3 regions of the Photobacterium sp. MCCC 1A19761 genome follow, and region 2 is predicted to be linked to each of the others. Evidence: riboswitches for the same ligand, from Rfam matches in the RefSeq annotation. Region 2 holds a riboswitch; each other region holds the start of a gene.
What was found. A riboswitch is a leader RNA that binds a small molecule or an ion and turns the genes downstream of it on or off. The one in region 2 is predicted to bind thiamine pyrophosphate.
Positions count from the first base shown of each region.

Region 1 (10,743 bases), on a different contig from region 2:
TGGAAACCCTGGCCAAGAACTGTGAGGAGTTCGGCGTCACCCTGTACGATTTGAACCACAAATACCAGGGCATCGTCCACGTCATGGGTCCGGAGCTGGGCATCACCCTGCCGGGCATGACCATTGTCTGTGGCGACTCCCACACCGCCACGCACGGCGCGTTCGGCTCGCTGGCGTTCGGCATCGGCACCTCCGAAGTCGAACACGTGCTGGCAACCCAGACCCTGAAGCAAGGCCGTGCCAAAACGATGAAAATCGAGGTCAGAGGCAAGGTCGCGCCGGGCATTACTGCCAAAGATATCGTGCTGGCGATCATCGGCAAAACCACCGCCGCCGGTGGCACCGGCTATGTGGTTGAGTTCTGTGGAGAGGCCATTACCGACCTGTCGATGGAAGGGCGGATGACGGTGTGTAACATGGCCATTGAGCTGGGCGCCAAAGCCGGACTGATCGCCCCGGACCAAACCACCTTTGATTATGTCCAGGGCCGAAAATTTGCCCCGACCGGGGCTGATTGGGATGCCGCCGTGGCCTACTGGCAAACCCTGAAAACCGACGCCGGCGCCGAATACGATGCCGAGGTGACCTTAGAAGCCAAAGACATCAAACCGCAAGTGACCTGGGGCACCAACCCAGGCCAGGTCATTGCCGTCGATGAGCCGATCCCGGCCCCGAGTGATTTCGCCGACCCGGTCGAACAGGCATCCGCCGCCAAAGCCCTGGCCTACATGGGCTTGGAAGCGGGCAAGAAGCTGTCTGATTTTGCCATCGACAAAGTTTTTATCGGCTCGTGCACCAACTCGCGCATCGAAGATATGCGCGCCGCCGCTGCCGTCGCCAAAGGGCGTAAGGTCGCGCCGAATGTACAAGCGCTGGTAGTACCGGGCTCTGAGCAGGTCAAAGCGCAGGCCGAACAAGAGGGGTTGGATAAAATCTTTATTGAAGCCGGTTTTGAATGGCGCCTGCCGGGCTGTTCCATGTGTCTGGCAATGAACAATGACCGCCTGGGCCCGGGCGAGCGCTGCGCCTCGACCAGTAACCGTAACTTTGAAGGCCGCCAGGGCCGTGACGGCCGTACTCATCTGGTCAGCCCGGCGATGGCCGCCGCTGCTGCCTGTGCCGGTCACTTTGTCGATATCCGCGCGCTGGAACCAGAAGCCGCGACTGCGTAATTCAGAAGGAACGAAAGCAATGACAGGATTTAAACAACACACCGGCCTGGTAGTGCCTTTGGATGCTGCCAACGTGGATACCGATGCCATTATCCCGAAACAGTTTTTGCAGAAAGTCACCCGCACCGGCTTCGGCAAGCATCTGTTTCATGACTGGCGCTTTTTAGATGATGCCGGTGAGCAACCGAACCCGGATTTCGTGATGAACGCGCCGCGCTATCAGGGTGCCAGTATCCTGCTGGCACGGGAGAACTTCGGGTGCGGCTCATCCCGCGAGCACGCCCCGTGGGCACTGGCCGATTACGGCATCCAGGTGATGATTGCGCCGAGCTTTGCCGACATTTTCTACGGCAACTCCATCAACAACCAGATGGTGCCGGTGCGCCTGAGCGACACCGAAGTCGACGAACTGTTCACCTTCGTCACCGCCAACGAAGGTGCGGAAATCACAGTGGATTTAGAAGCCATGACGGTCACCGCCAACGGCAAGCAGTACTCCTTTGAAATCGACGAGTTCCGCCGCCACTGCCTACTGAACGGTCTGGATAACATCGGCCTGACTCTGCAGCATGAGGATAAAATCGCGGAATATGAACGCAATATTCCGGCATTTCTGGCCTGATTACTGATATCATCCATCCTCGCCCCGGCCACCGCGCCGGGGCTTTTTCATCCCTGGAAATTTTCACAGAAAATTGAAATAAATCAGCCACTCGCAGGTCATCTACAATGGATACATATTTCCTGCTCGAAAGGACACCCTATGCGACTCCTGATTTCCTTGCTCCTGCTCTGCCTCTCGGCCGGTGCTTTTGCCGCCCCGAAAGCCGATCTCTGGCCGTACTGGCAACCGCATAACGCCGCCAGCACTGTGCAGGTCGACCACAGCCGCTGGCAACAGCTGCTCGATACCTATCTCGTCCCCCAACCGACCCAAACCCTGTTTCGCTACCGCCAGGTCAGCGATGCCGACCGCTACGAGCTGGGCCGCTACCTGCGCGAGCTGAGCCAGCGCGATCCGCGCCAGCTCAACCGCCGCGAGCAATTTGCCTACTGGGTCAACCTGTATAATGCCCTCACCGTCAGGCTGATCCTCGATAACTACCCGGTGAGCTCGATCACCAAACTCGGCGGCCTGTTCAGCTTCGGGCCCTGGAATGACGCCGTCATCACCATCAACGGCAAAGCGCTGACCCTCAATGACATTGAACACCGGATCCTGCGCCCAATCTGGCAGGATCCGCGCATCCATTACGTGGTGAACTGCGCCAGCCTCGGCTGCCCGGATCTTCAGCCGCAGGCCTTTACCGCCGCCAATGCCGAAGCCCTGCTTGAGCAAAGTGCCCGGCGTTTTATCAACAGCGACAAAGGCGTCGCAGTGCGAGACAACCAAGTACGCCTGTCGTCAATTTATGACTGGTACGGCAGCGATTTCGGCACCCGTGACCAGTTGCAGCGCCACCTCAACCGCTACCGGGATGGCGAACCCGTGACGCTCAACCGCGTCAGCTACGACTATAACTGGGCCCTGAACGAGGCCCGTTAACAGACGGCGGCTCCGGTCTAGCGCGCCTGGGCCTTCGTTCTAAAGTGCCTGGGTTTTCGGTCGATCCCGAGAAGCTGGCAACCCACCGCCGGGCGGATTACAATACCGGCTGTTCTCATGGGGTGTCTGAGCCCGCTCAGACTGAGACTGCCAACGCAGAACCCATTGAACCTGAACCAGATCATGCTGGCGTAGGAATTGAGATGATTTGAAGTGCCTTTGCTTTTCCAAGTCGCTGCACGATGCCGCGAGCCCTTCTCAACCCTAAGCCGCTCAACCGATTTTTTCTCTTGCAGGACGCAAGAGTATCAGGAGCGCACCGTGAAAAAACACCTGTCGATCTTAACACTGGCGATGGCCGCCGGCTCTGCCTGGGCTGCCGATGACACCCTGACCGTCTATACCTACAGCTCGTTTGCCTCTGACTGGGGACCGGGCCCGGCGATTGAAAAAGCCTTCGAGGCCCAGTGCGGCTGTAATCTGGAATTTGTCGCCCTGGACGATGGCGTTTCCATCCTTAACCGTCTGCGCCTGGAAGGCAAAAGCACCCAGGCCGATATCGTGCTGGGGCTAGATAACAACCTGATCAGCGAAGCGAAAAATACCGGCCTGCTGGCCGAGCACCAACTCGACACCAGCAAGCTGGCCCTGCCGAACGGCTGGCAGGACACCACCTTTGTCCCGTATGACTACGGCTACTTTGCCTTTATTTATGACAGCAGCAAGCTGAGCAATCCGCCGAAGAGCTTAAAAGAGCTGGTTCAGCGCGACGATCTGAGCATCATTTACCAGGATCCGCGCACCTCCACCCCGGGCCAGGGCCTGATGCTGTGGATGAAATCCGTCTACGGCGAGCAAGCCAGCGACGCCTGGCAGCAGCTGGCGAAGAAGACCGTGACCGTCACCAAGGGCTGGTCGGAAGCCTACAGCATGTTCCTCAAGGGCGAATCGGATCTGGTGCTTTCATACACCACCTCCCCGGCGTATCACCTGATTGCCGAGAACGAAAGCAAGTACAAAGCGGCGAACTTCAGCGAAGGCCACTATATGCAGGTGGAAGTGGCTGCCAAGCTGAAAAACAGCCACAACCAGAAGCTGGCCGATCAGTTCATGGCCTTTATCCTGACGCCGCAATTCCAGACCGAAATCCCGACTGGCAACTGGATGTATCCGGTGATCAAACAGTCCCTGCCACAAGGGTTTGAGCAATTGACGGTGCCGGCCAAGTCACTGGAATTTACCGCAGAGGATGTTGCGGCGAACCGACGTGGATGGATCCGTGAATGGCAACATGCACTGACCCGTTGATAGCGAGACTCTGTTGAATACCCGCGTAACCCAAGTTCTGCCCGGCCTGATCTCGGCCGGGTTCATTGTGGTCCTGGTGGTCAGTGCCCTGAGCGCCCTGATCAGCCAGGCCCACGCCCTGAGCCCGTGGCTGATCTGGCAGGATCCCTACCTGCGCCATATCACCGGTTTTAGTTTCTACCAGGCATTCCTGTCCACACTGCTGAGCATTGTTCCGGCCATTCCGATCGCCTATGCGTTCTCCCGCCGCCGTTTTCCCGGCCGTCAGCTGTTGCTGCGCCTGTTTGCCATGACGCTGGTGCTGCCGGTGCTGGTTGCCGTGTTCGGCTTGCTGGCGATTTACGGTAAAAGCGGTTTGCTGGCCCAGTGGCTGGAAAATTGGGGCGGGTCGATGCCGTTTTCCATCTATGGGCTCCACGGCATTTTACTGGCCCACGTCTTTCTCAATTTGCCGCTGGCCACCCGGCTGCTGTACCAGAGCCTGGACGGCATTCCCTACGAGCAGCACCAGCTGGCCGCCCATTTAGGGATACGCGGCCGGAGCAAGTTCCGCCTGATCGCCTGGCCGCGGTTGCGCCAGCAGTTGCCGCAGGTCATCGGCCTGGTGTTCATGCTTTGCTTTACCAGTTTTGCCGTGGTGATGTCGCTCGGCGGCGGCCCCAAGGCGACCACCATTGAGCTGGCGATCTACCAGGCGCTGCGTTATGACTTTGATCTGGCAGGCGGGGCCATGCTGGCCCTGTGGCAAATGCTGATCTGCTGCGGCCTGGTGTTGTTCAGCCAGCGGTTTGCCAAGCCGTTGGCCACCCAGAGCGGCGCGACCGCACGTCCGTTGCCGCCGCAGCACGACAGCTGGCAGGCCCGGGCCTGGGACGGACTGTGGATCGGCCTGACCTTGCTGCTGGTGCTGCCGCCGCTGCTGGCCGTGGTCAGCGCCGGGCTGAACCCGCAACTCCCGGCGCTACTCAGCAACCCCGATTTGTGGCAGGCGGTTGGCACGTCCCTCAAGATTGCCTCGCTGGCCTGCCTGCTGGCATTGCTGGGCGGGGTGACCATCCTGCTGGCCAGCCGTCAGTGGCGGTTGCGCCATCACGGCCTGTCGGCCGACGGCATCGAGCTCATCGGCACCATGATCCTGGTCACCCCGGGGCTGGTACTGAGCACCGGGATCTTCCTCCTGCTGCGCCAGTTCACCGACGTCTTCGCCGCGGCCTTCTGGGTGGTGGTCTGCGTCAATGCCCTGATGGCCCTGCCCTATGTGATCAAAACCCTGAGCCAGCCGATGCTGCACATCGCCCAGCAGTACAACCCGCTGTGCCATAGCCTCGGCATGCGGGGCTGGGCCCGGCTGCGGCTGGTTGAATGGCCGGCCCTGCGTAAGCCGATCGCCCAAGCGCTGGCGATGGGCTTTGTGCTGTCGCTGGGCGATCTGGGCGCGATCGCCCTGTTCGGCAGCCAGGGCTTCCAGACCCTGCCGCTGTATCTGTATCAGCTCCTCGGCAGCTACCAGATGGACGCAGCAGCCGTGGCCGCGCTGGTGTTGCTGCTGCTGAGCCTGGGCCTGTTTACCCTGGTGGAAAAATTGCTCATTCGGAACCCAAGATGTTAACCCTGAACCAACTGACCCACAGTTACGTCCAACCGGGCCGCGATCGCCAGTGTGAGCGCACCCTGTTTTGCTTTGATCTGAACGTCGAGGCCGGCGAAATCGTCGCCCTGCTCGGGCCCAGCGGCGCTGGGAAAAGTACCCTGCTGGCGATGGTGGCCGGCTTCCTGACGCCTGACAGCGGCGAGTTGATCATCAACGGCCAGCGCATCGAGCGCCAGCTGCCGTCCGAGCGTCCACTGTCCTTGCTGTTTCAGGACCACAACCTGTTTCCGCACCTGAGCGTGTTCGACAACCTCGGTCTGGGGCTGCACCCCGGCCTGAAGCTGACCCATGAGGATAAAGAGAAGATCGTGGTGGCGGCAGCGCGGGTCGGGATCCAACCTTATCTCGACCGGTTGCCGGAGCAGCTCTCCGGCGGCCAGAAACAACGGGTTGCCCTGGCGCGTTGCCTGCTGCGCAACCGCCCGCTGCTGTTGCTCGACGAGCCGTTTTCCGCGTTGGATCCGGCGCTGCGCAACGAAATGCTGGCACTGGTGAAAAGCCTGGCGCGGGAACACCGCACCACCGTATTGCTGATCACCCACAGTCCGGAAGAAGCACTGAAGATTGCCGACCGCTGCGCCTTTATCAACCAGGGCCAGATCCAGGTCGTCGGCCCGACCCGCGAGGTGCTGGAGAGCCCGCAGCATGACGCGCTCAAGCGCTACCTCGGACGGGCTTAACCGCACTCCCTGAAAAGCAGTCCCTGAAAATCACAAGGAGCAAAGGGTTCCCCTTGCTCCTTGGCGTTCATATCAGTGGATGAAAGGCCGGCCCGCAACCGGGGTTACAGGTTCTCTTCGGCAAATTCGGCCAGGCGACTGCGCACCACGCCGTTCAGGTACACGTTGGCACTTCCCTCGAAATTCTTGAATCGCTCAACGATATACGTCAGGCCCGAGGTCACAGGAGATAAGTAAGTAGAGTCAATCTGCGCCAGGTTCCCGGAGCAGACAATTTTGGTGCCTTCCCCGCATCGGGTGATGATGGTTTTGATTTGCGAGGCGGTTAAGTTCTGACACTCATCCAGCAGGACGAAGGCATTCTGGATCGAGCGTCCGCGCATGAAGTTAATCGATTTAAACTGAATATTGGCTTTGTCATAGATATATTTCATGGAGCCGTCAGTACACACATCGTTCTTGTGCAAGGCTTCCATGGTGTCAGTCACCGCCGCCAGCCACGGCATCATTTTCTCTTCTTCGGTCCCCGGCAGGAAACCGATCGATTCGGCGATCTCCGGCGTGTTCCGGGTCACGATGATCTTGTCGTACATCCCTTTCTCAATCACCTGCTCCAGAGCTGCCGCCATAGCCAGGATAGTTTTCCCGCAGCCCGCCGGGCCGGTCAGGATCACCAGATCGATATTCGGGTCCATCAGAGCATCGAGTGCCATGCCCTGGTAGATATTTTTCGGGTGGATCCCCCAGGCCTGCCGGTGCATCAAGCGTTCCTGGCCGATATCTTTCACCACCACATCCTTGCCGTCGACCGACTGAACCCGAGCCGCGAAATCCGTGCCCTCGTCATACAGGTACTGGTTCACAAACGGGCTCTCGAACAGCTCCGCCGGTAAGGTATGCAAAGTCGAGCGCCCCTCAGCTTTCGACTGGCACTCCCCGACCCGCTCCCAGAAGTTGCCCGGGAACTGGTAGAACCCCTTGGTCAGCAGCCGGATATCGTCGATCAGCTGATCCGAGCGATAGTCATCGACATAGCAGACCCCGGCCCCCTTGGCCCGCAGCCGCATGTTGATGTCTTTGGTGATCAGCACCACCTGGCGCGGCGCATAGTCGGCCTGGAGAAACAGCACCCCGTTCAGGATCCGGTTGTCCCCGGCTTTGTCGGCAAAGGCGTGGACGGTTTCAGTCACCTCGTAGTCTGCAAAAATGGCAATCGTCCCGCTGCCCTCGCCATCTTTGGATAAAGGGATCCCGGCGGATATCTCTTCCGGGGTGGCATCGTGGAAGATGTCTTCCAGAGCCCGAATTGCAATCCGGGCATCCCGGGAGACGTCACGCTTGCTATCCTTGATTCGGTCCAGCTCTTCCAGCACGGTCATGGGGATGACCACGTCATGCTCTTGAAATGAATATACGGCGAGGGGTTCATGAAGCAGAATATTTGTATCGAGTACAAACACTTTCCGATCAGTGTCGTCCATAGATACCTCCTTGGTAACAGTCTGACGGCAACTGCTGTGCCGTTATTTTCAGCGTACGCCAACCGCGTTATCTAACTTCTATTAATGACCGGATTTAATGAAAAAATTGTGACAATCGACTCGAAAATAACACAAGCCAATTCTGTTAACTTTCACCGTGACCTTGCTCACAGCATGCAGTACCATTACTGCCCTTTTATGGCCGGTGCAGATTCTGGCTTACACTTATATTTCAGTGTAGCGCACAAAAAGAAGAGCACCCGCTTAGCATCTCCTTAATATCAAATAATTAGAAGGTTTTAACCACTATGCCATTTGCTTTGGGTCAACGTTGGATCAGCGATACTGAAAGTGATCTGGGACTAGGCACGGTCGTCGCAATGGATGCCCGCACCGTCACCCTGATGTTCTCTGCGACAGAAGAAAACCGCTTGTATGCGCGCACTGATGCCCCCGTGACCCGGGTGATGTTTAATGTCGGCGATGTGATCGAAAGCCACGACGGCTGGTCGCTGCAAGTCGAGCAGGTGGATGAAACCGACGGGGTGTTCACCTATTTCGGGACCCGCACCGATACCGGCGAAGAAAACGTCCCGCTGCGCGAGATTTTCCTCAGCAACCAGATCCGCTTCAACAAGCCCCAGGACAAGCTGTTTGCCGGCCAGATCGATCGCATGGACCGCTTTGCCCTGCGCTACCGGGCACTGAACAATCAGTATGAACAACATAAAAGCCCGCTGCGCGGCCTGTGCGGCATGCGTGCCGGCCTGATCCCGCACCAGCTGCACATCGCCCATGAAGTCGGCCGCCGTTATGCGCCGCGCGTATTGCTGGCCGATGAAGTGGGTCTGGGGAAGACCATCGAAGCCGGGATGATCATCCACCAGCAGGTGCTGTCCGGCCGTGCCGAACGCATTCTGATCCTGGTGCCGGAGACCCTGCAGCACCAGTGGCTGGTCGAGATGATGCGCCGCTTCAATCTGCATTTCTCCATTTTTGACGAAGAGCGCTGCGTCGAAGCCTTTGCCGATTCCGCCAACCCGTTTGACACCGCCCAGTATGTGCTGTGCTCGCTGGATTTCCTGCGCAAGAGCCGCCGCCGCTTCGAGCAGGCGCTGGAAGCGGACTGGGATCTGCTGGTGGTCGATGAAGCCCACCACCTGGAATGGAGCGAAGATAAGCCGAGCCGCCAGTATCAGGTCGTCGAAGCCCTGGCCGAGAAAAGTCCTGGGGTGCTGTTGCTGACGGCAACGCCGGAGCAGCTGGGCCATGAAAGTCACTTTGCCCGCCTGCGCCTGCTCGACCCGGACCGCTTTTACGATTACGACGCTTTTGTCGAGGAAGAGCGCCAGTACGCCCCGGTGGCCGACGCCGTCTCCCGCCTGCTGTCCGGCGACAAGCTGGATGATGCGGCCAAAAACAGCCTGACCGAGCTGCTGCCGGAGCAGGACATTGAGCCGCTGCTGCGGATCATCGAGGCCAATGACATCGACCCGGCGCAACAAGTCAGCGTGCGCCAGGAGCTGATCGACAACCTGATGGACCGCCACGGCACCGGCCGGGTGCTGTTCCGCAATACCCGTGCCGCGATCAAAGGCTTTCCGCAGCGTCACCTGAACCTGTACCCGCTGGCGCTGCCGACCCAGTACCAGACCGCGATGCGCGTGGCCGGAATGATGGCCGGCAACATGTCTCTGGAGCAAAAAGCGGCCAAGCTGCTGTATCCGGAAGATATTTATCAGGAATTCGAAGGGGAGTCCGCAACCTGGTGGAACTTTGATCCCCGGGTGAACTGGCTGCTGGACATGCTCAAAGCCAACCGCGACGAGAAGGTGCTGGTGATCTGCTCCCGTGCCCAGACGGCGATGACCCTGGAGCAGGCCCTGCGCGAGCGCGAAGGGATCCGGGCCACCGTGTTCCACGAGGGCATGTCGATCATCGAGCGCGACAAGGCCGCCGCATACTTCGGCCAGGAAGAAGACGGCGCCCAGGTGCTGCTGTGTTCGGAAATCGGCTCAGAAGGCCGCAACTTCCAGTTTGCCAACCAGCTGGTGATGTTCGACTTGCCGGACAACCCGGATCTGCTGGAGCAGCGGATTGGCCGACTGGACCGTATCGGCCAGAAGCGCGATATCGAAATCCATGTCCCGCACCTGCAAGGCACCTCGCAGGCCCTGCTGGCCCATTGGTACAACGAAGGGCTGAATGCCTTCGAAGAAACCTGCCCGACCGGCCGCGCCATCTATGATGCCGTCGGTGCTGATTTGATCGACTTGCTGGCCAGCGACAAGCCGGACGGTGAAGCGCTGGAAGCCCTGATTGAGAAAAGTGCGGCCATGCACCAGGCGCTCAAGGCCAAACTGGAGCAGGGCCGTGACCGCCTGCTGGAAATCCACTCCAACGGCGGGGCCGATGCTCAGGCACTGGCGGAGCGTATTGCTGCCAAAGACGGCGATACCAACCTGGTCACCTTTGCGCTGGGTTTGTTTGACACCATCGGCCTGAACCAGGACGACAAGGGTGAGAACGCGATTGTGGTCACGCCGTCGGAGCACATGATGGTGGCCAGCTATCCGGGCCTGCCGTATGACGGTTGTACCATCACCTTTGACCGCGACACCGCACTGGCCCGCGAAGACATGCACTTCATCAGCTGGGAGCACCCGATGATCCAGGGCGGGATTGACCTGCTGCTGTCTGAAGGCGTCGGCACCACCGCCGTCTCGCTGCTGAAGAACAAGGCCCTGCCGGTCGGTACCCTGCTGCTGGAGCTGATCTACGTGGTCGATGCCCAGGCACCGAAGCAATCGGGGATTGCGCGCTTCCTGCCGCACACCCCAATCCGGATCCTGCTGGATGCCAAGGGCAACAACCTGTCGGCCAATGTCGAGTTTGAAGGCTTCAA
Region 1 is NZ_JAZGTF010000021.1:116,719-127,461, forward strand. Features, by position in the region: gene leuC (3-isopropylmalate dehydratase large subunit) at 1-1,172, shown strand, start outside; gene leuD (3-isopropylmalate dehydratase small subunit) at 1,192-1,794, shown strand; gene VV869_RS17790 (DUF547 domain-containing protein) at 1,936-2,718, shown strand; TPP riboswitch at 2,827-2,934, shown strand; gene thiB (thiamine ABC transporter substrate binding subunit) at 3,073-4,026, shown strand; gene thiP (thiamine/thiamine pyrophosphate ABC transporter permease ThiP) at 4,040-5,635, shown strand; gene thiQ (thiamine ABC transporter ATP-binding protein) at 5,629-6,357, shown strand; gene VV869_RS17810 (PhoH family protein) at 6,462-7,838, opposite strand; gene rapA (RNA polymerase-associated protein RapA) at 8,147-10,743, shown strand, end outside.
Region 1: it holds a riboswitch for thiamine pyrophosphate, as region 2 does, so the genes downstream of both, thiB (thiamine ABC transporter substrate binding subunit) here and thiM (hydroxyethylthiazole kinase) in region 2, are expected to answer to the same signal.

Region 2 (10,743 bases):
TAACCTTCCTGCATAAAGCCCTGGGTCAGAAACCGGGTGATGTGCAGATCATCTTCGATCAGTAATACGTTCACTGAATCTATCAACCTGTGTGGGGAATTACCCGCTCACTGTACCAGCTTTTCTGGGCGAATTTCAGGAACATTACAACCTTGTAATGTTCCTGAAAGCCTCCGGCAATCCCGATGTCGCTAACCTGACAGCACATACCCAAACATCACCCATTCATGGAGGATCACATGACATCTTTGAAAACAACGCTACTGAGCACCATCTTCGCAGGTCTGGCTGCAACGTCTTTCCAGGCCAGTGCTGAGAATCAGGCAGCCACGATTTCGATTGCCCAAATCTCATCAGCCACGGCATTTGCGCTGAGCCAGGAGGCTGTTGCGCAGTGTGCAGCCAAAGGCTACACAGTCACCGCCACCGTTGTGGATGTCACCGGCAACGTCATTGCACAGCTTCGCGCAGACAATGCGGGTAAACACACCCTCGACAGCTCGCGCAAAAAAGCCTTCACCGCCGCAAGCATGAAACAACCGACGGCCAACCTGATGAAAACCATCGCGGATAAGCCGATGTTGCAACCGCTGAAAGATATGGATGACAACCTGTTGCTCCTGGCTGGCGGCCTGCCGCTGACCGTCAACAATACGGTGATCGGTGCCATTGGTGTCGGCGGCGCGCCGGGTGGCCACCTGGATGTGCAGTGTGCTGAAGCCGCGATCAACAAGGTGCTGTAATCATACCGCCCTAACAACATGATTAGGCATCAACCACCCGCGCCGATGGATTGTGCCAAACCCGATAAAAAACAGGCGCTCGATTGAGCGCCTGTTTTCGTTGAAGTCCGGATTACATGAAGTAAAGGCTACATGAAGTAAGAGCTACATCAGCCTTTGTCCTGCGGCTGACGCTTGCTTTTCGGGACATAGTTCAGAATCGAGATCGGCACCGGTTTTTTCGGTGCAAATCCTTCCACTTCCCGGCGATCAATCAGATGGCCCAGGCGGCTTTCGATCATGCACAGGTTTTTGAAGTTGTCTTTCGAGACAAACGAGATCGCCTCACCCGAGGCATTTGCCCGGCCGGTCCGGCCAATCCGGTGGACATATTCATCCGCCGGGAACGGCAGATCATAGTTCACCACACGCGACAGCTCTTCGATGTCGATCCCGCGCGCCGCAACCCCGGTTGCCACCAGATATTTCAGGCTACCGGCTTTAAAATCTTCCAGCAACTGAGCCCGTGCGGCCTGGCTGCGCCCGCTGTGGAACGCTTCCGCTGCAATACCGCGTTTTTCCAGCTGGGACACCAGCTTTGCCGCGCCGTGTTTGGTTTCGATAAAAATCAGCGCCTGATCCCACTGGTTTTCGAGAATCAAGTGACTCAGCAAAGCCGACTTTTTATCTTTATCAACCGTGATCAACCACTGTTCAATATTGGCTTTCGACGCCTGATTGGCGGCGATGGTGATTTCATGCGGATCGATCACCGCAGATTTCGCCAAATCACGCACTTTGCGCGACAGCGTCGCGGAGAACAGCAACTGCTGAATGTCTTCCGGCAGGCGATCCAGGATCTTGTTCAGATCATCGATAAAGCCCATATCCAGCATGCGGTCGGCTTCATCCAGCACCAGCATTTCGACTTCTTCGAAATACACAGCCCGCTGGCCATACAAATCCAGCAGACGACCCGGCGTTGCCACCAACACGTCCACGCCTTCAATCAGACGCTGTTTCTGCTGCTGCTCGTCGACCCCGCCATACATCGCCAGCGACGTCAGCCCCAGGTGCTGACCATACTGGGTGATCTTCTCTTCAACCTGAATGGCCAACTCGCGGGTCGGGACCAGGATCAGTGCCCGGATCCGCTTTTTCTTTTTCGTCTGTCCCTGGCTCAGCTTTTCCAGGATCGGCAACACGAAGCTGGCCGTTTTACCGGTGCCGGTTTGCGCAGCGGCAATCAGGTTCTTGCCTTCCAGGATCACCGGGATCGCTTTGGCCTGGATCGTGGTCGGTTGGGTATAACCGAGCGCTGCCACCGCTTGCGTCAGTGGTTTGCTCAGTCCAAGTTTAGAGAATGGCATGGATCGCCTCAGGTTCATCAAACAATCAGGTCGCGCCTGAAACCGGCGCAACACAAGTAAGCACGGGATTCTATCATGAACCTAGGCAAGCGCTGAGCATTTTTCCGCGTGAAATGACCGACTTCAGGGACAAGCGTCGATCACCGGGAGTCATTCACGCACGGTTTCCTGCGCAGCCAGCTGTTGCCGCAGAACAGCAGCCGCATCACGTGGTGAGTCGGCATGGCAAATGGCTGAGACCAGCGCAATCCCGTCAACGCCCGTTTCCACCACCGCCTCAAGATTAGCAGCGTTGATCCCGCCAATCGCAACGATGGGATAACTGCTTTGGGCAATCGCCATGGCCAGTCCGTCAATGCCCCAGGCTTTTTTGATATCGGTTTTGGTCGGGGTAGTAAAAATTGCACTCAGGCCCAGATAATCCAACGGCAACGATTCGGCTTCAATGAGCTGCTGCTCATTTTCAATCGACAAGCCGAGCAGCTTGTCATCCCCAATTAATCGGCGCGCCAGTGCCGCAGGCATATCGGACTGTCCCAGATGGACACCATCGGCATCGACCGCCAGGACGACGTCGACGCGATCATTGATGATCAAAGGCACACCCGTGCCGCGAAGGATGTCTTTCACCGCCTGTGCCCGCTCGATAAACGCACGAACATCGCCGTGCTTTTCCCGCACCTGCACCATGGTCACCCCGCCTGAAACGGCTTGTGCCACAACCGAGGTCAGGGTCGCGAGATCTTGCTGATCGTCTGTCACCAGATATAAACGATATGGGTTCACAACAACTTTCCTTATGCCAACTTCAGGCGCTGGCGCAACGTAGCTTCATCGAGCTGATACAGCGCATCAAGCAGGTTAAGCTGCAGGCTTCCGGGCCCAGCGGACTGCTCGGCGGCAATTTCTCCGGCAACCCCCAGTACAGCGGCGGCGGCAAGCCCAGTGGTTTCGCCCACTGCCGCAAAAGCGCCGGTCAGTGCCGACAGCGTACAGCCCATCCCGGTGACAAACGGCATCATGGCATGGCCGTTGCGCAGCCGAACCTCGCCATCCGCGGTCACCACGACATCGGTCGCGCCTGAAATCACCACATTGCAACCATAGACCTCGGCCAGATGACGCGCCGCCCCTACGGCAGCTTCACTGCTGTCCAGAGCATCCACCCCTTTGTTCTGGCCTGCTTCTCCGGCCAACGCAATAATCTCCGAGGCATTGCCGCGGATGATCAGCTGCGCTGCCGCCTGAGCGATCTGACGCGACGCTTGGGTACGCAGAGTGCTGGCCCCACAACCGACCGGATCCAGCACCACCGGCTTGCCATGTCGATTCGCTTGCTCAACGGCATAAGCCATGCGCGGCGTCCAGACACTATCCAGGGTGCCGATATTCACCACCAACGCCCCGGCAAAACGCATCATTTCAGCCATTTCTTCACGCGAATGCGCCATGATCGGGGATGCACCCAGTGCCAGTAACGCATTGGCGGTGTTGTTCATGACAACGTAATTGGTGATATTGACCACCAGCGGCTTTTGCTGACGCACGGCATTCAGTGCGGAGACGATAGTTTCGGTATTCATATGCTTCCTCAGACGTCGCTGTGACGCGGCCTTGTCACGCTCACCGGTGAGCGGTTCATTTAGGGGAATACCTGATCAGAAACGATGTCAGCGGGAAACAGCCATTTGACGACACACGAAGGCTGGATTCATCAGGCAGATACATCGGGCTGGAAAGGGAGAACAGCGCCCGGCGATCCATGTATTGAGGCGAAGGCATGATACCTTCCATCGCAAGCGGTATAGTTCCCTACGCCAGTGTTAACTGAATCAGGTTCAACGGGTCTCGCAATGCGATCTCAGCCTTCCAGCTCCCCGACTATTTCCCGCGATGATATCAATATTGACTGAAAGCGCAACAAGCCGTGTTGCACTTTCAGCCACTTCAATAGCTTATCCCGCGACAGTCCGCTCCCAAATCGAACGCACCGTCAGGGTTGAGAAGCCCAGTTTTTTACAATTCAGCGCGCTCTGACTTTGCGGCAGCACATCCGTCAGCAAGTCAGTGCAGCCCAGTGACTGCGCGTCTCTGGCACGGGCATGCAGCAACGCCGTCTGGCATCCCCGTCCACGGCTCGTTTCCTGGGTATAAGCATTAGCCAGCAGCGCGGTCCCCTGCTCGATGAATGATGTGGCCCAGGCGCAGGGTTGCTCATCGACCATGGCGACAAAACAGCGAAACTGCTCGGTGCAGTAAAACTGGCGTTTCAGCGCCCAAATCTCATCGCTGCACTGGACGCCGGAAGTTTTCAGCAGCGCCAGGAAATCATCCGCGCGTTCCGGTCCCCACCGCTCGACATGAATATCCGTCGGGCACTGTGCGGCATCATAACGCTCCAGAGGTAACGCCAGATATTCCAGAGACAACACCGGCAGATAGCCCAGCGATACCAGCCGGTTCGACAGCACCTGCGACACCGCTTCGGGTTCGAGTTCGAGATAGGGTGCAATCGGTTCGGGATATTCGCCGAGCACAGTCTCCAGGTGAACTTCATTGTCCGTGTTCAGCCCGAGGATCCGGTTATCATACGGACGAGTGGGATCAACAAAGACCGTCATGCCCGCTTGTTCGATCACCCGCATCTCGCTGGGCAGTCCGGTCGAGAAGGTGCGCAAATTATTAAAGCGGCTGTACGCGACTTCAACCTCATAAAACTGACGAATGTTATTTTGATAAATCAAATCAATTCCTTTTGTTCTTATTTGAAATGCATGACACTAAACCGTATCGGACTATCCGGCGAAGCGTCAGCACAACAGAGATTGCAGCTGCAATCAAAATCGGGCTCAGTATAAGTGACACTGATTTCACATCACAGCAATATTGAGAGACAAACAGAAGTACAGCCTGGAAACTTGAATTTGCTCTCAACTCGGAGGATAGGTTATCGCTATTGCCGCGGTTAACCTGCTGACTCAAAAGAAATTACGCTTTCTTTACGGCCAGCATTCCCCGAACTCTGATAAAGTCACCCCATGTTCAGTCAACGACCCCAAGTTATGAAAGCCTCTGCACCCCAACAGACAATCAAGGCGCGGCATTTCACCCAAGCGAATTGCGCCGGTACACGGCATTTTACCAAGCCGTGGCTGTTTTCGGCCGGCACCACCCTCGCCGCGCTGGCGGTGAGTGCCCTGCTTGATCACTGGCTTCACTCCACCGCGGCAGTTTTGCTGATCCTGCAACTCGGTGTGGTCTGGGTGGCTTTACATGGGGATCGGTTCCGAGCCTTCGCCGCCGCCGTGTGCAGCGCGCTGAGTTTCAACTTTTTCTTTACTGCGCCACGCTTTTCCCTCCAGATGTTCCACCCCAGTGACATCATGAACCTGGGGGTGTTCCTGCTCGTTGCCCTGATCACCAGCCAGCTGGCCGAGCACTACCGCCGTCAGCAGCAGGCGCTGAAACAAGCAACCCTGCGCAGTAACATTCTGCTGTCCGTCTCCCATGATCTGCGTACGCCGCTCTCGACCATCATCGGGACACTCAGCACCTTGCAGGCGTATCGCAGCAAGCTGACAGAGCCGCAACAGGAAGAGTTGCTACAAAGTGCGATGGATGAAAGCCATCGCTTGCATCACTATATCGAAAACCTGCTACAGGCGACGAAACTGCAATGGGATCAAGTCACGTTGCAAACGACGGAACAGTCGATTGCCCCGATCGTACATGCAGCCTGCCGCCGGGAGCGCAGCGATCGGATTGTTTTGCACATCATCCCGGATCTACCCCGAGTGCATGTTCAGGCTTCCCTGCTGGAACAGGCGCTGTTCAATGTCATTGATAATGCAGTTGCTTATTCTCCGGCGCAGGAGAAAGTCAGGGTTGAGGTCTACCAAGACGGCGATCAGATAACCCTGGATATCTGCGATCAGGGTCCGGGGATCCCGCCGGATCAGCATCAGCAAGTGTTTGACCTGTTCTATTCCCAGCGCCCCGGAAATCAGGCAGACGGCGGATCCGGGATGGGCCTGACCGTCACTAAAAGTATTATCGACGCCCACCGGGGCACCATTGCCATTGTGCCGGTTGACCACGGCTGCACCATCCGAATCCAGCTTCCTTGTTACGAGGAGCTCTGTCACAAAGAGCTCTGTCACAAAGAGCCCTGTCACAAAGAGATATGCCACAAAGAGCTATACCACAAAGAGCACCGCCGCGAGGATCTGTCATGACGCCCTACACCATCCTCATCATTGATGATGAGCCGCAAATCCAGACTTTCATCCGCATTGCCCTTTCGGCCGAAGGATTTCAGTCCGTCAGTGCAACAAATCTGGCTGAGGCGCAGGCGAAAATCAACACAGCGGCACCCGACCTGATTATTCTGGATTTGGGTCTGCCGGACGGGGACGGCAGCGACTTGCTGCAACGCCTGCGGCGTGACCAGTCCACCCCGGTGCTGGTGCTGACTGCCCGGGATGAAGAGGATGAAAAAGTCCGCCTGCTCGAGCTCGGCGCCAACGACTATTTAAGCAAGCCGTTCGGGATCCGCGAGCTGATGGCCCGCATCAAAGTGTTGCTACGCGATCTCATCCCTGCCGAAAAGCCGGCGAACAAGCTGGTGTTTGAACAAATGACCCTGGATATCGAACGCCACGAGGTGCTGCTCAACCACCAGCCGCTTTGCCTGTCGAAAAAAGAGTTCGCCCTGCTCTCGACGCTGGCCCGCCATGCCGGGGAGCTGGTCAAGCAAGATCACTTGCTGCGCGATATCTGGGGAGAGACCCATCAGGACGATACCCATTACCTCCGGATCTTCATCAGCCAGCTCAGGCGAAAATTAAATGATGATGCCGACCAGCCCCGGTTTATCAAAACCGAACCGGGGATCGGCTATCGCTTTTTGCCCGAGCTGATCCATCGCGAATAACCCCGCGGCACCACCGAGCCGCATGGTGACACTCGGCTCCATACCCGCATAAACCACAGCATCAGGCAGCCCGCTTCTAACGGGATGCCGGCTCAAGCACGCCCGAAATAACGCGGGTCGGCTTTGTGCACCTTCAACACAGAGATTAATACAAAAAGAGGAATAATATGGCTCACTTTACCGTCATTGGGCTCGGCCGCTTCGGCATTGCAGCCAGTCTGGAACTCATTCATCTGGGACATACCGTGACCGGGGTCGACCGAAGTGCCACGGTTGCCGACAAATATGTCGAGGAACTCACCCAAACTGTCATTTGCGATGCCACCGATGAAAATGCCCTGCGCGAACTGGACTTGTCCAACAGCGATGCCGTACTGGTCGCGATCGGGGCCGACATGCAGTCCAGCCTGCTGTGTACCCTGAGCCTCAAGAATATCGGCGTCCGGGAAATCTGGGTTAAAGCCAGCACCAAGGCTCACCACACCATCGTCTCGAAACTCGGTGTGTCGCGGATTATCCATCCGGAAGAAGAAATGGGCATGCGGGTTGCTCAGGCGCTCCATTACCCGATGGTGCATAACTACCTTGCCCTCGGCCATGGCATGTATGTGGTTGAAGTCCACGTCAAATCCGCCTGGCAGGATCACAGCTTGAGCCAGATCCTCGAGCGCACCAGCACCTCAATCGATGTACTGCTGCTCAAGCGGGATCAGCAGACCCTGACGCAACTCCCGCTGGATTTTCGCGTCCAGCCCGATGACATCCTGCTGCTCAGCGGCTCGCGTGCAGCACTCACTCAACTGGCACCAAGGTTGGTATAACCCATGATCATCTGGCATCCCTCTGTCTCTCCGATTGAGAGAAAACCCAAAGCAGGCAAGAAGATCCTCGCGGCGCCGCCCTTGATCCTCTGCGGTAGCTTCCTGCTGTTTATCACCCTCGGCACCCTGGCCCTGAAGCTCCCCTGGTCGACCACCCAGCCCATCACCTGGCTGGAAAGTCTGTTTACCGTCACTTCCGCCGTGACTGTCACAGGATTGGTCGTCGTTGATACCGGCACGGCCTACACCCCTTTGGGACAAATCATCATCGCCTTGCTGATCCAACTGGGCGGCCTCGGCATCATGACGTTTGCCATCGTCACCCTGATTGCCCTCGGCGGAAAAATCGGCTTTTTACAGCGGACCGTTGCCAAGGAGGCGTTTAACCAGACCGATGCATCAACCATTATGGCCACCGCCAAGTCGGTGTTTCTGTTTGCGCTGATCGTCGAAAGTCTGGGGATGCTGATCCTCTTTATCCGCTGGGCCGAAACGCTGGGATGGCAGACCAGCCTGTTCCACAGCTTTTTCTATACCATTTCAGCATTCAACAACGCCGGATTTGCCCTGAGCAGCGACAGCCTGATGCCCTATGTCGACGATCCGACCGTCAATTTGACCATTACCGCACTGTTTATTACCGGGGGACTGGGATTCACGGTATGGATGGATTTGTGGCAAAAGCGCTGCTGGCGCCAGTTATCCACCTACAGCAAAATGATGCTCTCCGGCACCGTGATCATCAACGGCGTTGCCCTGCTGGCCATTTATTGTATTGAGTATCACAACCCCAATACCTTGGCCCCCCTCTCAGAAGGCGGCAAATGGCTGGCGGCCTGGTTTCAGGCCGTGACCCCACGCACGGCCGGGTTCAACACGCTGGCGATTGATCAACTGGAAGATGCCACCACGGCATTGATCCTGGTCCTGATGTTTATCGGCGGCGGTTCGCTCAGTACCGCCAGCGGGATCAAGGTCGTGACCTTCATGGTGCTGGTCATGGCGACCTATGGTTTTCTGGAACGAAATCAGGACATTCATGTGTTTCAGCGCCGTATCGCAACAGACACGATTCGCAAAGCACTGGCAATGGGGCTAATTTCGATTGGGGTGACCTGGTTGGCGATTTTCTTGCTGCTCCTGACAGAAAATGCGCCGATGCTGGATGTGGTCTTTGAAGCGGTGTCTGCCCTCGGGACAGTCGGCCTCTCACGCGGATTAACCGGTGAGCTCTCTGACGCCGGGGAAGTGATCATCATTTTTCTGATGTTCATGGGCCGTTTGGGGCCCTTAACGGTAGCTTACTGTCTGGCGAGTCCCCATGCCAAGCGGGTCCGTCATCCGGAAGCCCGACTGGCGATTGGCTGAGCTTGTTCGCAGGGGAAATCATTCCCCTGCCCGAAACCGACCCGCCAAGGATTTTTCCATCAACTGGCCATTGGGCTGAACGACGCCAACCGGTTGCCAACCCTGCCTGCGATAAAACGCGCCCGCTGCTGTATTGTGCGGCAAGTACCGCAGGCGGGCTTTGGTACAGCCCTGCGCTTGAAATTGATCCAGCATGTAGGCCTGAAGCCGACCACCGAGATGTCGATGCCGGTACGCCGGAACCAGGTAAATAAGATTGATGTAGCCGTAGCGTTGACCCTCAGCGTCAGTGCGAGGGCACTGATATTCCAGCTGACCGATGATCTCCCCGGCGTCACGCACATGCAAAAAACCGGCATCCGGATTGGCAGCCAATGCCTCAAACCAGGCCAGCGTATCATCCCGGCTAAAATGGTCGAGATTGCCGTAACTGACCCGGTGCGTCTCCCGGCGAAATTCAAGGCACAACTCAAGATCCCGATCCATATCCACCGCTGTGAACGTGAGTTGGGGTGTCTGTTTCATCATGGGCAAGTTCCCTCCCTGAGTATCCCTTTTCCTGACAGCCGACGATTAAGGCGCAGCCATCAGGGCAGTTGGACCACCGACACCAAGCGGACCTCAACCTGCAACGAGATATGCCCTTCACCTTGCTGCCGGACCACAAATGCTCCGCCTTGCGCCGAAAGTTGAGTGACTTTGAGCGTTTCCCGGCCCAGTTGTTCCAGCCAGTAAGGTGCCAGCGAACATTGGGCTGAGCCGGTCGCGATATCTTCATCAATCCCGATTTTGGGCGCAAAGTATCGCAGCACATAGCCATCACTGCCGTCCTGCGCCGTCAGGATCACGGCATGATAATCTGCGATCGCCGCCAGCACCGCCATATCCGGCGTGAACTGACGCACCACGTCCGGGCTTTCCGCCACCAGCACCAAATCCCGGGTGGCGAAGCTGTCGACCACTGGCAGGCTAATTTGCTTCAGATACCGCTTCAGATCCGGTAAACGGTTCGGCTGCCAGCCCGGCAGCGTCATGTGATACCGTGGGCCGTCTCTGCGCACGATCACCGTACCGTGTTCGCTGGTCAGGGTCACCGTGTTGGCCTCAGCCTCTGGCTCAACATCAGCATCAGCATCAACCTCAGTCGCTGTTCCGGCATCCCCGGGCGCCTGCTCCCCAAATTCCAACAACACAGCTGCCGCAGCCAGACTGCCATGACCACACAGATTAATTTCAGCCTGCTGGGAGAACCAGCGAACGGAGTACTGAGATCCACCGTGAGATTCATCATAGACAACAAACGTCGTCACCGGTTGGGCCAGGTGCCGTGCGAGTTGTTGCAGGGTGACCGTGTCCAGCCAGTCATCAAGCACAACGACACCCGCCGGATTTCCGGCAGCATGTTCCCCGCTAAACACCGTCAAAAGATAAGCTTTCATCATTCAGCCTTTTTCATCCGTGAACACATCCAAATGGAGACTTCAGCCAAACTTCCATTTCAACGCCGCTTGTTCATGCAACTGAACAAA
Region 2 is NZ_JAZGTF010000010.1:216,590-227,332, reverse strand. Features, by position in the region: gene VV869_RS12775 (response regulator transcription factor) at 1-74, opposite strand, end outside; gene VV869_RS12770 (GlcG/HbpS family heme-binding protein) at 249-743, shown strand; gene VV869_RS12765 (DEAD/DEAH box helicase) at 893-2,092, opposite strand; gene thiE (thiamine phosphate synthase) at 2,243-2,878, opposite strand; gene thiM (hydroxyethylthiazole kinase) at 2,890-3,675, opposite strand; TPP riboswitch at 3,885-3,982, opposite strand; gene VV869_RS12750 (GNAT family N-acetyltransferase) at 4,048-4,836, opposite strand; gene VV869_RS12745 (sensor histidine kinase) at 5,155-6,327, shown strand; gene VV869_RS12740 (response regulator transcription factor) at 6,324-7,025, shown strand; gene VV869_RS12735 (potassium channel family protein) at 7,193-7,846, shown strand; gene VV869_RS12730 (TrkH family potassium uptake protein) at 7,850-9,214, shown strand; gene VV869_RS12725 (GNAT family N-acetyltransferase) at 9,233-9,742, opposite strand; gene VV869_RS12720 (PhzF family phenazine biosynthesis protein) at 9,802-10,656, opposite strand; gene VV869_RS12715 (GrpB family protein) at 10,696-10,743, opposite strand, start outside.

Region 3 (10,743 bases), on a different contig from region 2:
CGGCATCACCAGATTCAACAGCGGCCAGCTGTGTCCTGGTGTGTGGAACTTGCCGTGGACAAATTGAAGACGCAGACACTATGGATCAGAACCATTGGCGCTGCCTGAATGAAAGCATGTGGAGTGAAGTACCGGCCGTTCAAGTCATGGCTTACCGGATGCTAAAACGACTGTCTGGTGAAACCTGGGCGCAGGACCTGCTGGACATGCTGTATATGGAAGAAGATATGATCGAGTGGGCAGAAAAAGGCATCGCACTCGAAGCGCTGGACTCCATACAAACCCTGGATGTTAACGGCACACCATTGCAAGCCGGCGACAACGTCACAATCATCAAAGATCTGCCGGTGAAAGGCTCAAGCCTGGTGATTAAGCAAGGGACAGCGGTACGTGGCATTCGTCTGACCGATAACCCGCTGCATATCTCGGGTAAAGCTGCCGGGACCAACATGGTGATTATCGCTGCTTACTGTAAAAAGATGTAAGCCACTCGAAAACTCACTTCACAGTGGCTCAATTCATAGTGTGTCACTGACCATAGCTAGTCACTGATCATAATGAGTCACTGAAAAACAGGCGCTATTTTGCGCCTGTTTTCTTAAGGTCTACGGGCTCCTGTTCTCGAAGCATTGAATCCTCAACCTTGTTTAAGAAGTTTCACGGCGTTCGCTGACATGTGGGAAAGGAGGAATTAAACGTCGAATAGTCGCCTCATCCAAATGCGCCCCGGCGCTTTCTATAAACTCTTCTAAATCTAATGTCTTGGCCATGAGCGTCAGATCAATCGCCGTATTCGGGCGTGGCGCAAAATCACACAAACTTTTCATGCCCAACCGCTGGTAAAAGCGACGATGCTTTTTACTTGATCCACAAACCAACGCCGTTCGACCAAAACGCTTATCGAGCGTATAGATGCAACAAAACAGCGCCAAGGGTGCCAAGGAAGCTAAACCCCGAACATCCGGACGTACTGCCAAACGGCCCATCTCAACGATCGTGTCATATTCTTGCTCTAACAAAGCAAATTCAGGCTCGAAACCGCCTTTACACGGAACCTGTGTCCAACCCATGGGCCGGTGTAGAACACTCGCACGAACGGTAGCAACCGGCTTGGTGCCTTCTTTCAGTAGAAATGTAAAGTTATTCGGCTCCGCATCAAACGGATCCGTAAACAAGCCTGATGTACACAGCGGGTTATACCCAACAGTGGTATAAGCCTGATAGCGGATGTTATAGGCTGTGATTTTTGCTTCTTCCGTCACACAGAGCTGCGTGGTTAGCTTATCCAGTTCCATAAATTTTCCGGCGACATTCACGATTTCAGGCGATTTGCCGGTCCTTCTTGCTGTAAACACGCTTCTACCCTACGCCGAACCCAGACGCCGATTAAGTGGTTTATGGTCGTTCGAATGTTTTTTTGTGCATTTATTCAATCAAGTTCACATATCATTACCCTTACCACTGTCGCTGACGCTTTTTTTTTGCACAATGTAAATCTAACACTCTGTTTTAACAACCTTATTGATGAGCTAAGTATCGGTAAGACCCCGTGGGGAAAAGGGATATGGAACTACACACAGTATTAAGCAATATTTTCGCGGCTTCGCAAATTTCGCAGGATCCCGAAACACTGCACGAGTATAGCCTGGCTCTCAATGGGAGCCTCTGTACGCCGTCAGCCGTTGTGTGGCCAGAGAAGGAACCTGAGCTCATCGCCGTTGTTGAGGCTGCCAATCAACATCGATTCACCATTCACCCGCTCGCACAAGGAAAGAACTGGGGCTACGGCACCGCACAGGGAACGCACCCCCAGCAAGTGATCGTCAATCTCAGCCGCTTATCCCAAGTCCTCGAAATCAATGATGCGCAAGCCTATGTGCGGGTACAACCGGGGATCACGCAATCGCAGCTTTTCACAGCCCTGAAAGACGCGAAGAGTTCCTTACAAATGGACATCACCGCAGCCGGACTGCACACCAGTCTGGTCGGCAACATTCTGGAGCGTGGGTTCGGCCACACCGATTACTCGGACCGTTTCGGCCATGTACAATCCATGCGGGTGCTCCTGCCAACCGGCAAGATCATCACGACAGGCATGGGAATGTTTGAACACAGTGTCGCCCGGCATCTCTATCCCTACGGCACCGGGCCGGTTCTGCAGGGATTATTCAGCCAGTCAAACTTAGGAATTGTGCTCGAAATGACGCTGGCACTTCAGCCGAAACCAGCTTATCAGGCCACCGTCTTCGCTTTATGTCCGAGAGAAGGTGATGCGCCCGAAATGGTCGCCGCCATCGGCAAGCTGAAACTGGAAGGTGTGATCACCAGTGGCGTCCATACGGTCAGCATGACCCGAGCCATGGGTGAGCAAGCCCGTCAGGCACCAGGTGCCTGGATCCTCACCACCTCCCTGGCCGGGCCGAAAGGTGTGGTGAAAGCCCGCTATAAACACGTCAAGCAAACCTTAAAACAGCAGATCCCGGGCGCAAAAATTCTGTTCCTTGATGATTTTCGCTGGCGAATGCTGTGCAAAATCAATCAATACTTGAAATCCCCGATGATCGATAGCCTGAAACTGGTGCTGGACCTCAAACTGGGCGTTCCATCCGATGCGGCCATCCAGACCTTGCTCGATCATCCGGCGGCCAGTTCCGCAATGAAAACTTCAGAGTTTCCGGCGAATTTTCGCTGGATCTGTGCGGTGAGCAGCCATTCACGGCAGAATATCTCCGAAATGCTCAGTATCTGCCGCCAGCTATTCCGTGAATATGGCTATGAAGAGCGCTACAGCATGACCAATGTCAGCGAGCGTGCCGTGGTTCTGATTGCCAATATCCGTTTCGGCAAAAACGAATCAGAAATTGAAAAAGCGACCCGCTTCCATCAGGCCATAGATGCAGCCCTGCTGTCCGCCGGATTTTGTCCATACCGCAGTGGTTCCGGACTGTTTGATACGATCAAACCATTCGTGAGAGATGAGAACCTGGCGCTTCTGGCCACACTCAAGCAGAGCCTGGATCCCAACAATATCCTGTCCCCGGATAAGTACTGGCTAGCGCACCCTGATGCCACGAAAGTGCCTGAAGCCGTTGAAGTCGCTGGAGCAGTTGTCGCTGGAGCAGTTAAAGCCCCTGAAACAACTCAAGCACTTGCAACAACGAAAGCGCTTGAACCTTCATCTGAGCCGTGTTGATCACCGGATCACGAACAACGCCAGGATTTCCCGCCGTTGCGGCGGGAAATCATTATTGATCTGACCACACTGCCAACTCATTGCCGCTCGGCTCAAGGAACTGAAAACGCCGTCCGCCCGGAAACGAAAAAATCGGCTTCACGATCTGGCCGCCGGCCGCTTCAACCTTAGCCTGGGTTTGTTCAAGATGGGCGCTATACAGCACGATCAATGCAGCGCCTTGCTGAGTCGATGATTTGAGCGGAGCACGGTAGAACCCGCCATCCAGTCCTTGATTGGTAAATGCCGTATAATCCTCACCATAGTCGGTGAACGCCCAGCCGAAAGCCTGCTGGAAAAACACCTTGGTTGCTTCCAGATCGGCCGCCGGAAACTCAATATAATTTATTTTGTCCTGATTCGTCTGACTCATGGTATGTCCCTGCCTGTGTGATGTCGTCTGTTACTTTACACGACCATTCAATCCGATTCATGTTCAACCCAATTTCTTCTCAACCTATTTTTTCTCAACCACAGACCACTGCGATGTAAAGTTCAGCGCTTGGTCAGAATAATCCCTTTTTCGGTTTGCTCCGCTGTGAAAAACAAAGGTAGAATACATCCGTTTCTGGCACGCAAAAGTGTGTTCAGCACAAATAATCAACAATTTAGGTAAGTTAGTCGGGGAGCCATAGGCTGAGACCACTTCGGTGGGACCCGTTGAACCTGATCCATTTAATAATGGCGTAGGGAACTAGCAACCGTGTCTCGCCCCTGCCCGCTCTCTATCGGGCAATCCCGGACACCTGCTACCCTGCGCGATATCGCCAGGGGTAGATATGGCCGTTCAATCAGCAGCTCAATCAAAAACACCAATCACGTTAACCATTGCCGGTTCTGACAGTGGCGGTGGCGCCGGTATTCAAGCCGACATCAAAGCTATCTCGGCCACCGGCGGTTATGCTTGCTCTGTCATTGCCGCCCTGACCGCACAAAATACCCAAGGCGTGACCGGTATCTTCAACATCTCTCCGGAATTTGTTGCCGAGCAGTTGGATGCGGTATTCAGTGATCTGGATGTCAAGGCGGTGAAGATCGGCATGCTCAGTGATGCCGTTATCATCCAAACCGTGGCGGATAAACTACGCCAGTATCAGCCTCAATTTCTGGTCGTTGACCCGGTGATGGTCGCAACCAGCGGCGATCTGCTGCTCCAACGAGATGCGATTGAAACCCTGAAATCAGCCCTGTTGCCGCTGGCAGATGTGATCACCCCGAATCTGCCGGAAGCCGCCGCGCTGCTGAATACGGAGATTCCACAGACCGAAGCCGATATGGCAGAGTTGGTCGAGGCACTGCGTGAATTGGGCGCTGGTGCCGTACTGCTCAAAGGAGGTCACCTGTCCCAAACACAAGAGAGCACCGATTTACTGATCAGCACCGATCAGGTCATCCGTTTCAGCCATCCACGGATTGACACCCACAACACTCACGGAACCGGCTGCACCTTGTCCGCTGCCATCGCCTCTTTCCTGGCGCAAGGCTTTGCGCTGAACGACGCCGTTCAACATGCCAAAACCTATCTCACCGAAGCCATCCGCCATGCCGATGAACTGCAAATCGGCACCGGACACGGCCCAGTCAACCACTTCTTTCACGGGCACTACCAGCCGGAGCGAGCATGATGTTATCGCCAGCTGTCGGGGAGCATCCGTCCCCGGTTTGCGTCAGCCTGAATCATGCCTCGCTTCGTTACCGGGATACGGCGACCGCCGTTTTCGATGATCTCAACCTGACCTTACCGGCCGGACAATGGACTTGTCTTCTGGGTAAAAGCGGCTGCGGTAAAACCACGCTGCTGCGTCACCTGGCCGGGCTGAGTGGTGATGCGGTGATCTGGCAGGGACAGTTGCTCACATCTGATGCGCAACCATTGCAAGACCGCGTGGCCTATATGGCGCAGCAAGATTTGTTACTACCCTGGCTGTCTGTGCTGGACAACGTGTGTCTCAGTCAGCGTCTGGGTTCAGACGCCGCAACACCGGATGTAGCCCGGGCGATGTCATTACTGGAGGCGGTCGGTCTGGCAGATTTCCATGCCGCCAGACCAGATCAACTTTCCGGGGGGATGCGGCAGCGGGTCGCCCTGGCTAGGACCCTGATGCAGGACAAGCCGCTGGTCCTGATGGACGAGCCCTTTTCCGCACTCGATGCTGTCACCCGCCACAAGCTACAGAGCCTGGCCGCCGAGTTATTGCAGGATCGTACCGTGCTGTTAATCACCCATGACCCACAGGAAGCTCTGCGTCTGGCACATCACATCTACCTGATGTTCGGCAGCCCGGCACAGCTGGCCCGATTGGATGTCCCGCAATCCATGCCGCCGCGATCATTTGACGCGCAAATGGCTGCCCACCAGCAGATGATTATTGACCAACTGGAGCGTGACTATGGCTGACAGCCTCCCTCAGGAAACCATCGACTCCGTGTCCGAACGGCCATTACAACCGCTTCAACAGAGCCCGAAGTCGGCCCCAGCCATCAACCGGGGCGGATTTTCCCGAAAAGTGGCGCGGGTACTCATCAGCTTCGGGGTGATTCTCGGTCTGTGGCAGGCCGCCGTGGTGTTGTTTTCACTGCCACCTTTTATCCTGCCGGGACCGGTTGCAGTGCTGAACAAACTAGTCGCCCGGTTTGATGTGCTCTGGCACCACACCCTGGTCACCAGCACCGAGGTATTATTCGGCCTGTTACTGGGGTTGGCGATGGGGCTGTTTTTCGCCCTGCAAATGTTGCTGTTTGCCCCGTTGCGCCGCTGGCTGCTGCCGATCCTGATCACCAGCCAAGCCATTCCGGTCTTTGCGATTGCGCCGATCCTGATGCTATGGCTCGGTTACGGCATTGCCTCGAAAGTCGTTATGGCCGCCCTGATCATCTTTTTCCCCGTCACCACTTGCTGTTACGACGGGTTACGACAAACGCCGACCGGTTATCTGGATCTGGCCCGCACCATGGGTGCCACGCGCTGGCAGTTGCTGTGGCAGATCCGCCTGCCTGCTGCCCTGCCGGCACTGGCTTCGGGTATTCGGGTTGCTGTGGTGGTGGCCCCAATCGGCGCAGTCATTGGCGAATGGGTGGGTTCGAGCGAAGGGCTGGGCTATCTGATGCTGCAAGCCAACGCCCGCATGTTTGTCGATGAGATGTTTGCCGCCCTGTTCATCCTGGCATTTTTCTCCATCAGTTTTTACTTCATTGCCGATGGCCTGCTGAAAAAAGCAATTCCGTGGCAAAACCAATAACATCCGTTACATAGATAACATCAACAGGAAATTCATATGAAAAAGCAGTTACTTCAAAGCGTTGCCGCGATCTCCTTATCGCTGGCATCGTTCCAGGCGGCCGCTGAAAAGGTCACCTTAATGCTCGACTGGTTCGTCAATCCAAACCACGGCCCGATTATTCTGGCCCAGGAAAAAGGCTGGTTTGCCGAGCAAGGACTGGAAGTGGCGATTCAGGAGCCGGCTGATCCCAGCATTCCGGATAAACTGGTCGCTGCCGGGAAAATTGATTTGGCCGTGTCCTATCAAAGCACGCTGATCTCCAGCACCGCGGCTGAACTGCCATTGGTCCGTTCAGCCACCCTCATTTCCGGCCCGCTGAACTCACTGATTGTGCTGAATAAATCAGGCATTCGCAGCCTCGCGGATTTGAAAGGTAAAAAGATCGGCGTCGCAATCGGCGGCAGTGAAGACGCCACCATCGGCACCATGCTTGCTTCAGATCAGGTGTCGATGGATTCCGTCAAAATCATCAACGTCGGCTGGGCACTCTCCTCCTCGCTGGCATCCGGCAAAGTGGATGCGATTTGGGGCGGCCTGCGCAACTTCGAGCTGAACCAGCTTGAGCTGGAAGGCTATGAAGCCACCGCCTTTTATCCGGAAGAACATGGCGTCCCGCCATATGATGAGCTGATCTTTGTCGCCAATAAACACAAATACAATCCGGAAACCATCAACAAGTTCAACAAAGCGATTGAAAAAGCAACCGTGTACTTGATCAATCACCCAGAGAAAGCCTGGCAGGAATTTGTCGCCTACGCACCAGATACCCTCAATAACGATCTGAACCGTCGGGCTTGGGAAGATACGCTGACCCGTTTTGCCCTGCGTCCGGGTGCTGTTGAGCTCAAGCGTTATGACGACTATGCCGCCTTCATGATGCAGCACAAGATCATTCACACGCTCCCGCAAGCCAAAGATTACGTCCTGACCTACTAACGACATTGCATTAAGGAACACACCGATGAATCACAAAGACCTGATCAACGCCTGCCGGGACGACTGGCAAGATTATATCGAGCACCCGTTTGTTCAGCAGCTGGCCACTGGCGAGCTGAATAAACACGCCTACCTACACTACCTGAAACAAGATTTCCTGTTTCTCAAACACTACGCGCGAGCGTTTGCCCTGGCCATTTTCAAATCCCGGACGCTGGAAGAAATGCGGGAGCCGCTGCCAAGCCTGACCGCCTTGCTGGATACGGAAATGAACCACCATGTGGAATACTGCGGCCAATGGGGCCTGACCGAGTCTGATATGGAAGCGGAACCGGAAGATTTCGGCACCGTGAGTTATACCCGTTATGTCTTGGATACCGGGATGGCCGGCGATCGGGTCGATTTGTTCGCCGCCCTAGCCCCTTGCGCCATTGGTTACGCCGTGATCGGACATCAGCTCATCCACCGTGAAACCACACGTCTGGAGGGGAACCCGTATCGCAGTTGGATTGAGCTCTACAGTGGCGACGATTTCCAGGCAGGAACCCAGGAAACCATCGCACGGCTGGACCGCATGCTGGCAGAGATCCCACTAAGCAGTACGCGCGGACAGCGACTGTGTGACATTTTTCGCACCGCCACCCGGATGGAAGTTGCGTTCTGGCAGCAAGGCATGAATGCCGCCCGCTAGCAACACCAGCACCACTTGTCAGGCTCCTTGTCTCAGGGAGCCTGAACCCGCTGCGCCTGAATCACCTGCATCAGCACCTGCATCGCATGTTCAATCATCTCGTACTGCCTCGCCTTGCCCAGAACACGGATCCCCTGCATCTGCAACACCAGAAAGTGGCTGAATACTAATGGATCCAGAGCCGGACTGATTTCCTGGTGCTGCTGCGCGGTTTCCAGAGCCTGGCGAAATCGATCCGACAAGGTCTGATAAAGCAACCCGCCAGTTTTCAGCACGTCATCATCCCGGAACGCCCGCTCCAAAATGGCATTCTGTACAAAACAGCCGTAGGGTTGTTCCTGCTGTAGTTGGGCAAAATCTTTCAAGTAATCAATCAACTGAGCCAATCCGGCCGATTCTGGAAATGCCCGCGAGATTCTGGGAAATGAGATTTTGTACAGGTAGTAATCCAGTGCTTCCCGGTAAAGCGTTTCTTTGTCGGTATAGGTGTTATACAAGCTGAAGCGGTTGATCCCCAAATGGTTCACCAAATCAGCGACCGATGTATCGGCGTAGCCCTGCTGCCAGAACAGCGCCATTGCCTCGAGGAGTTTTTCCTCGCGGTCAAAATTCTTGGTACGGGCCATGTTGTCCTCTCTTGACGGCTAAACAAGCGATCTTTTTCTTGACCGATCATTCTGATATAGATTAGATTTTAATCTAAACGATCGTTCTGATAAAGGAAGAATAATGAAAATCTACGAACTTGCACCGTCTCCAAGCGCACGTCGGGTCAGCGTGTTTCTGGCTGAAAAAGGAATTGAGGTCGAACGGCAACATGTCGATATTCGCGGAGGGGAGAACCTGAGCGATTCATTCCGGGAAAAGAGCCTCAACGGCCTGATCCCTGTTCTGGAACTGGATGACGGCACCACCATCTGCGAGTCCGTCGCTATTTGCCGCTATTTCGATGAAACCTTCCCGGCAGAGACCTCCCTGTTTGGTGATACGCCACTGGAAAAAGCTCAGGTTGAAATGTGGCATCGTGTGGTCGAGTTGAAAGGTTTGTTGGTCGCGATGCAGGCGTTTCGCAACATCACCGGAATTTACCAGGATCGTGAAAACTGCGTCGCAGCCTGGGGAGAAGAGTCGCGCCAACGCTTGATTGACTTCCTGCCGACGCTGGAGCATCGCCTGAGTCAAAGTCCATATCTGGCCGGAGACAAATTCACGATCGTCGATATTACCGCCGTGATTCTGTGCAACTTCATGAAAAACCTGAACATCGAACTCGATGACAGCCAGCCGCATCTGCTTGCCTGGTACCAGCGCGTCAGCAGCCGTCCGACCTTTAACAGCTAAGGCTGAGTCATGATTGAATTCTATACGGCAGCGACGCCGAACGGCCACAAAATATCTATCGCGCTGGAAGAAATGGGCTTAGATTACCGGGTTCATCCGCTGGATTTAATGGCAGCGGAGCAGAAATCTCCCGCATTTACGGCCATCAACCCCAACGGACGGATCCCGGCTATCATCGATACCGAGAATGACAATTTTGCCGTGTTTGAGTCTGGCGCCATCTTGCTCTACCTGGCGGAAAAAACGGGAAAGTTTCTTCCGGTTGATCCCAAGCAGCGTTCTCAGGTCATCCAGTGGCTGATGTTTCAGATGGGTGGTGTCGGCCCCATGATGGGACAGGCCAATGTCTTTTATCGTTATTTTCCGGAAAAAATCCCCGCAGCGATCGAGCGTTACCAGCACGAAGGCCGGCGCTTGTTTGAAGTGATGGATCGTCAGTTAGCGCAGCATTGCTACCTTGCCGGTGAGGAATATACCATTGCCGATATTGCCACCTGGCCATGGGTCCGCATTCATGAATGGAGCGGGATCAGCATTGAAGGACTGGCACACCTGCAACGCTGGCTCAGTGAGCTGGCGACACGTCCGGCATGCCAAAAGGGGATAACAATACCGCCGCGAAAAGAGCAAAGCGACGAAGCGCGCGCCAAAGAAATCCAGAAGATGGTGACGCGCTAGACCTTGAGACTCGTCTGCCTGCACCGGAGCGGGTACAGGCAGGCGAGATTAAATGTCTGCGTCCAGGAGGTGCTCATCAAAGCCCAACGCAACCAGCGACTGAAACGCGTGCCAAACATGTGCTGGGATTTCTTGAGCGACCACGAACCCTAGCGCCGGATATCGCTGCAGGCGCTGCAAATCCCCGACCATGACGTTGATTACATCACAATAAGACAGCTGCTCATTCGGATAATCATCAAAACTAAGCGGCGGCGAAGTCACCGCCACCGATTTATCCGGCCACTGGTGCACGAAGGTGGCATAGCTGCGTCGCTCCATGAATGGCTTCTGGACCACAATAATCCGCTGCGGATCCAGCCCTTTCGCTTCCAGCAATGCTCGGGAAAACTGAATGTTTTCGCCGGTATTGGTTGATTGTGGCTCAATCAAAATACACTGTTCAGGCACGCCCATATCTACCGCAATCTGAGCAAACGCTTCGGCTTCCGAGCGTTCGAACAAGCCTGCAGTTAATCGGCCGACACCGCCAGAGAACACGATGTAGGGTGCGAGCCCCTCCAGAAACAGCTGGGCGGCATGCT
Region 3 is NZ_JAZGTF010000011.1:149,249-159,991, forward strand. Features, by position in the region: gene VV869_RS13540 (PhnA domain-containing protein) at 1-485, shown strand, start outside; gene VV869_RS13545 (N-acyl amino acid synthase FeeM domain-containing protein) at 648-1,355, opposite strand; gene VV869_RS13550 (FAD-binding oxidoreductase) at 1,565-3,193, shown strand; gene VV869_RS13555 (VOC family protein) at 3,246-3,605, opposite strand; TPP riboswitch at 3,845-3,942, shown strand; gene thiD (bifunctional hydroxymethylpyrimidine kinase/phosphomethylpyrimidine kinase) at 4,012-4,857, shown strand; gene VV869_RS13565 (ABC transporter ATP-binding protein) at 4,857-5,630, shown strand; gene VV869_RS13570 (ABC transporter permease) at 5,623-6,471, shown strand; gene VV869_RS13575 (ABC transporter substrate-binding protein) at 6,508-7,449, shown strand; gene tenA (thiaminase II) at 7,475-8,140, shown strand; gene VV869_RS13585 (TetR/AcrR family transcriptional regulator) at 8,173-8,766, opposite strand; gene VV869_RS13590 (glutathione S-transferase family protein) at 8,870-9,481, shown strand; gene VV869_RS13595 (glutathione S-transferase family protein) at 9,491-10,159, shown strand; gene VV869_RS13600 (YdcF family protein) at 10,208-10,743, opposite strand, start outside.
Region 3: it holds a riboswitch for thiamine pyrophosphate, as region 2 does, so the genes downstream of both, thiD (bifunctional hydroxymethylpyrimidine kinase/phosphomethylpyrimidine kinase) here and thiM (hydroxyethylthiazole kinase) in region 2, are expected to answer to the same signal.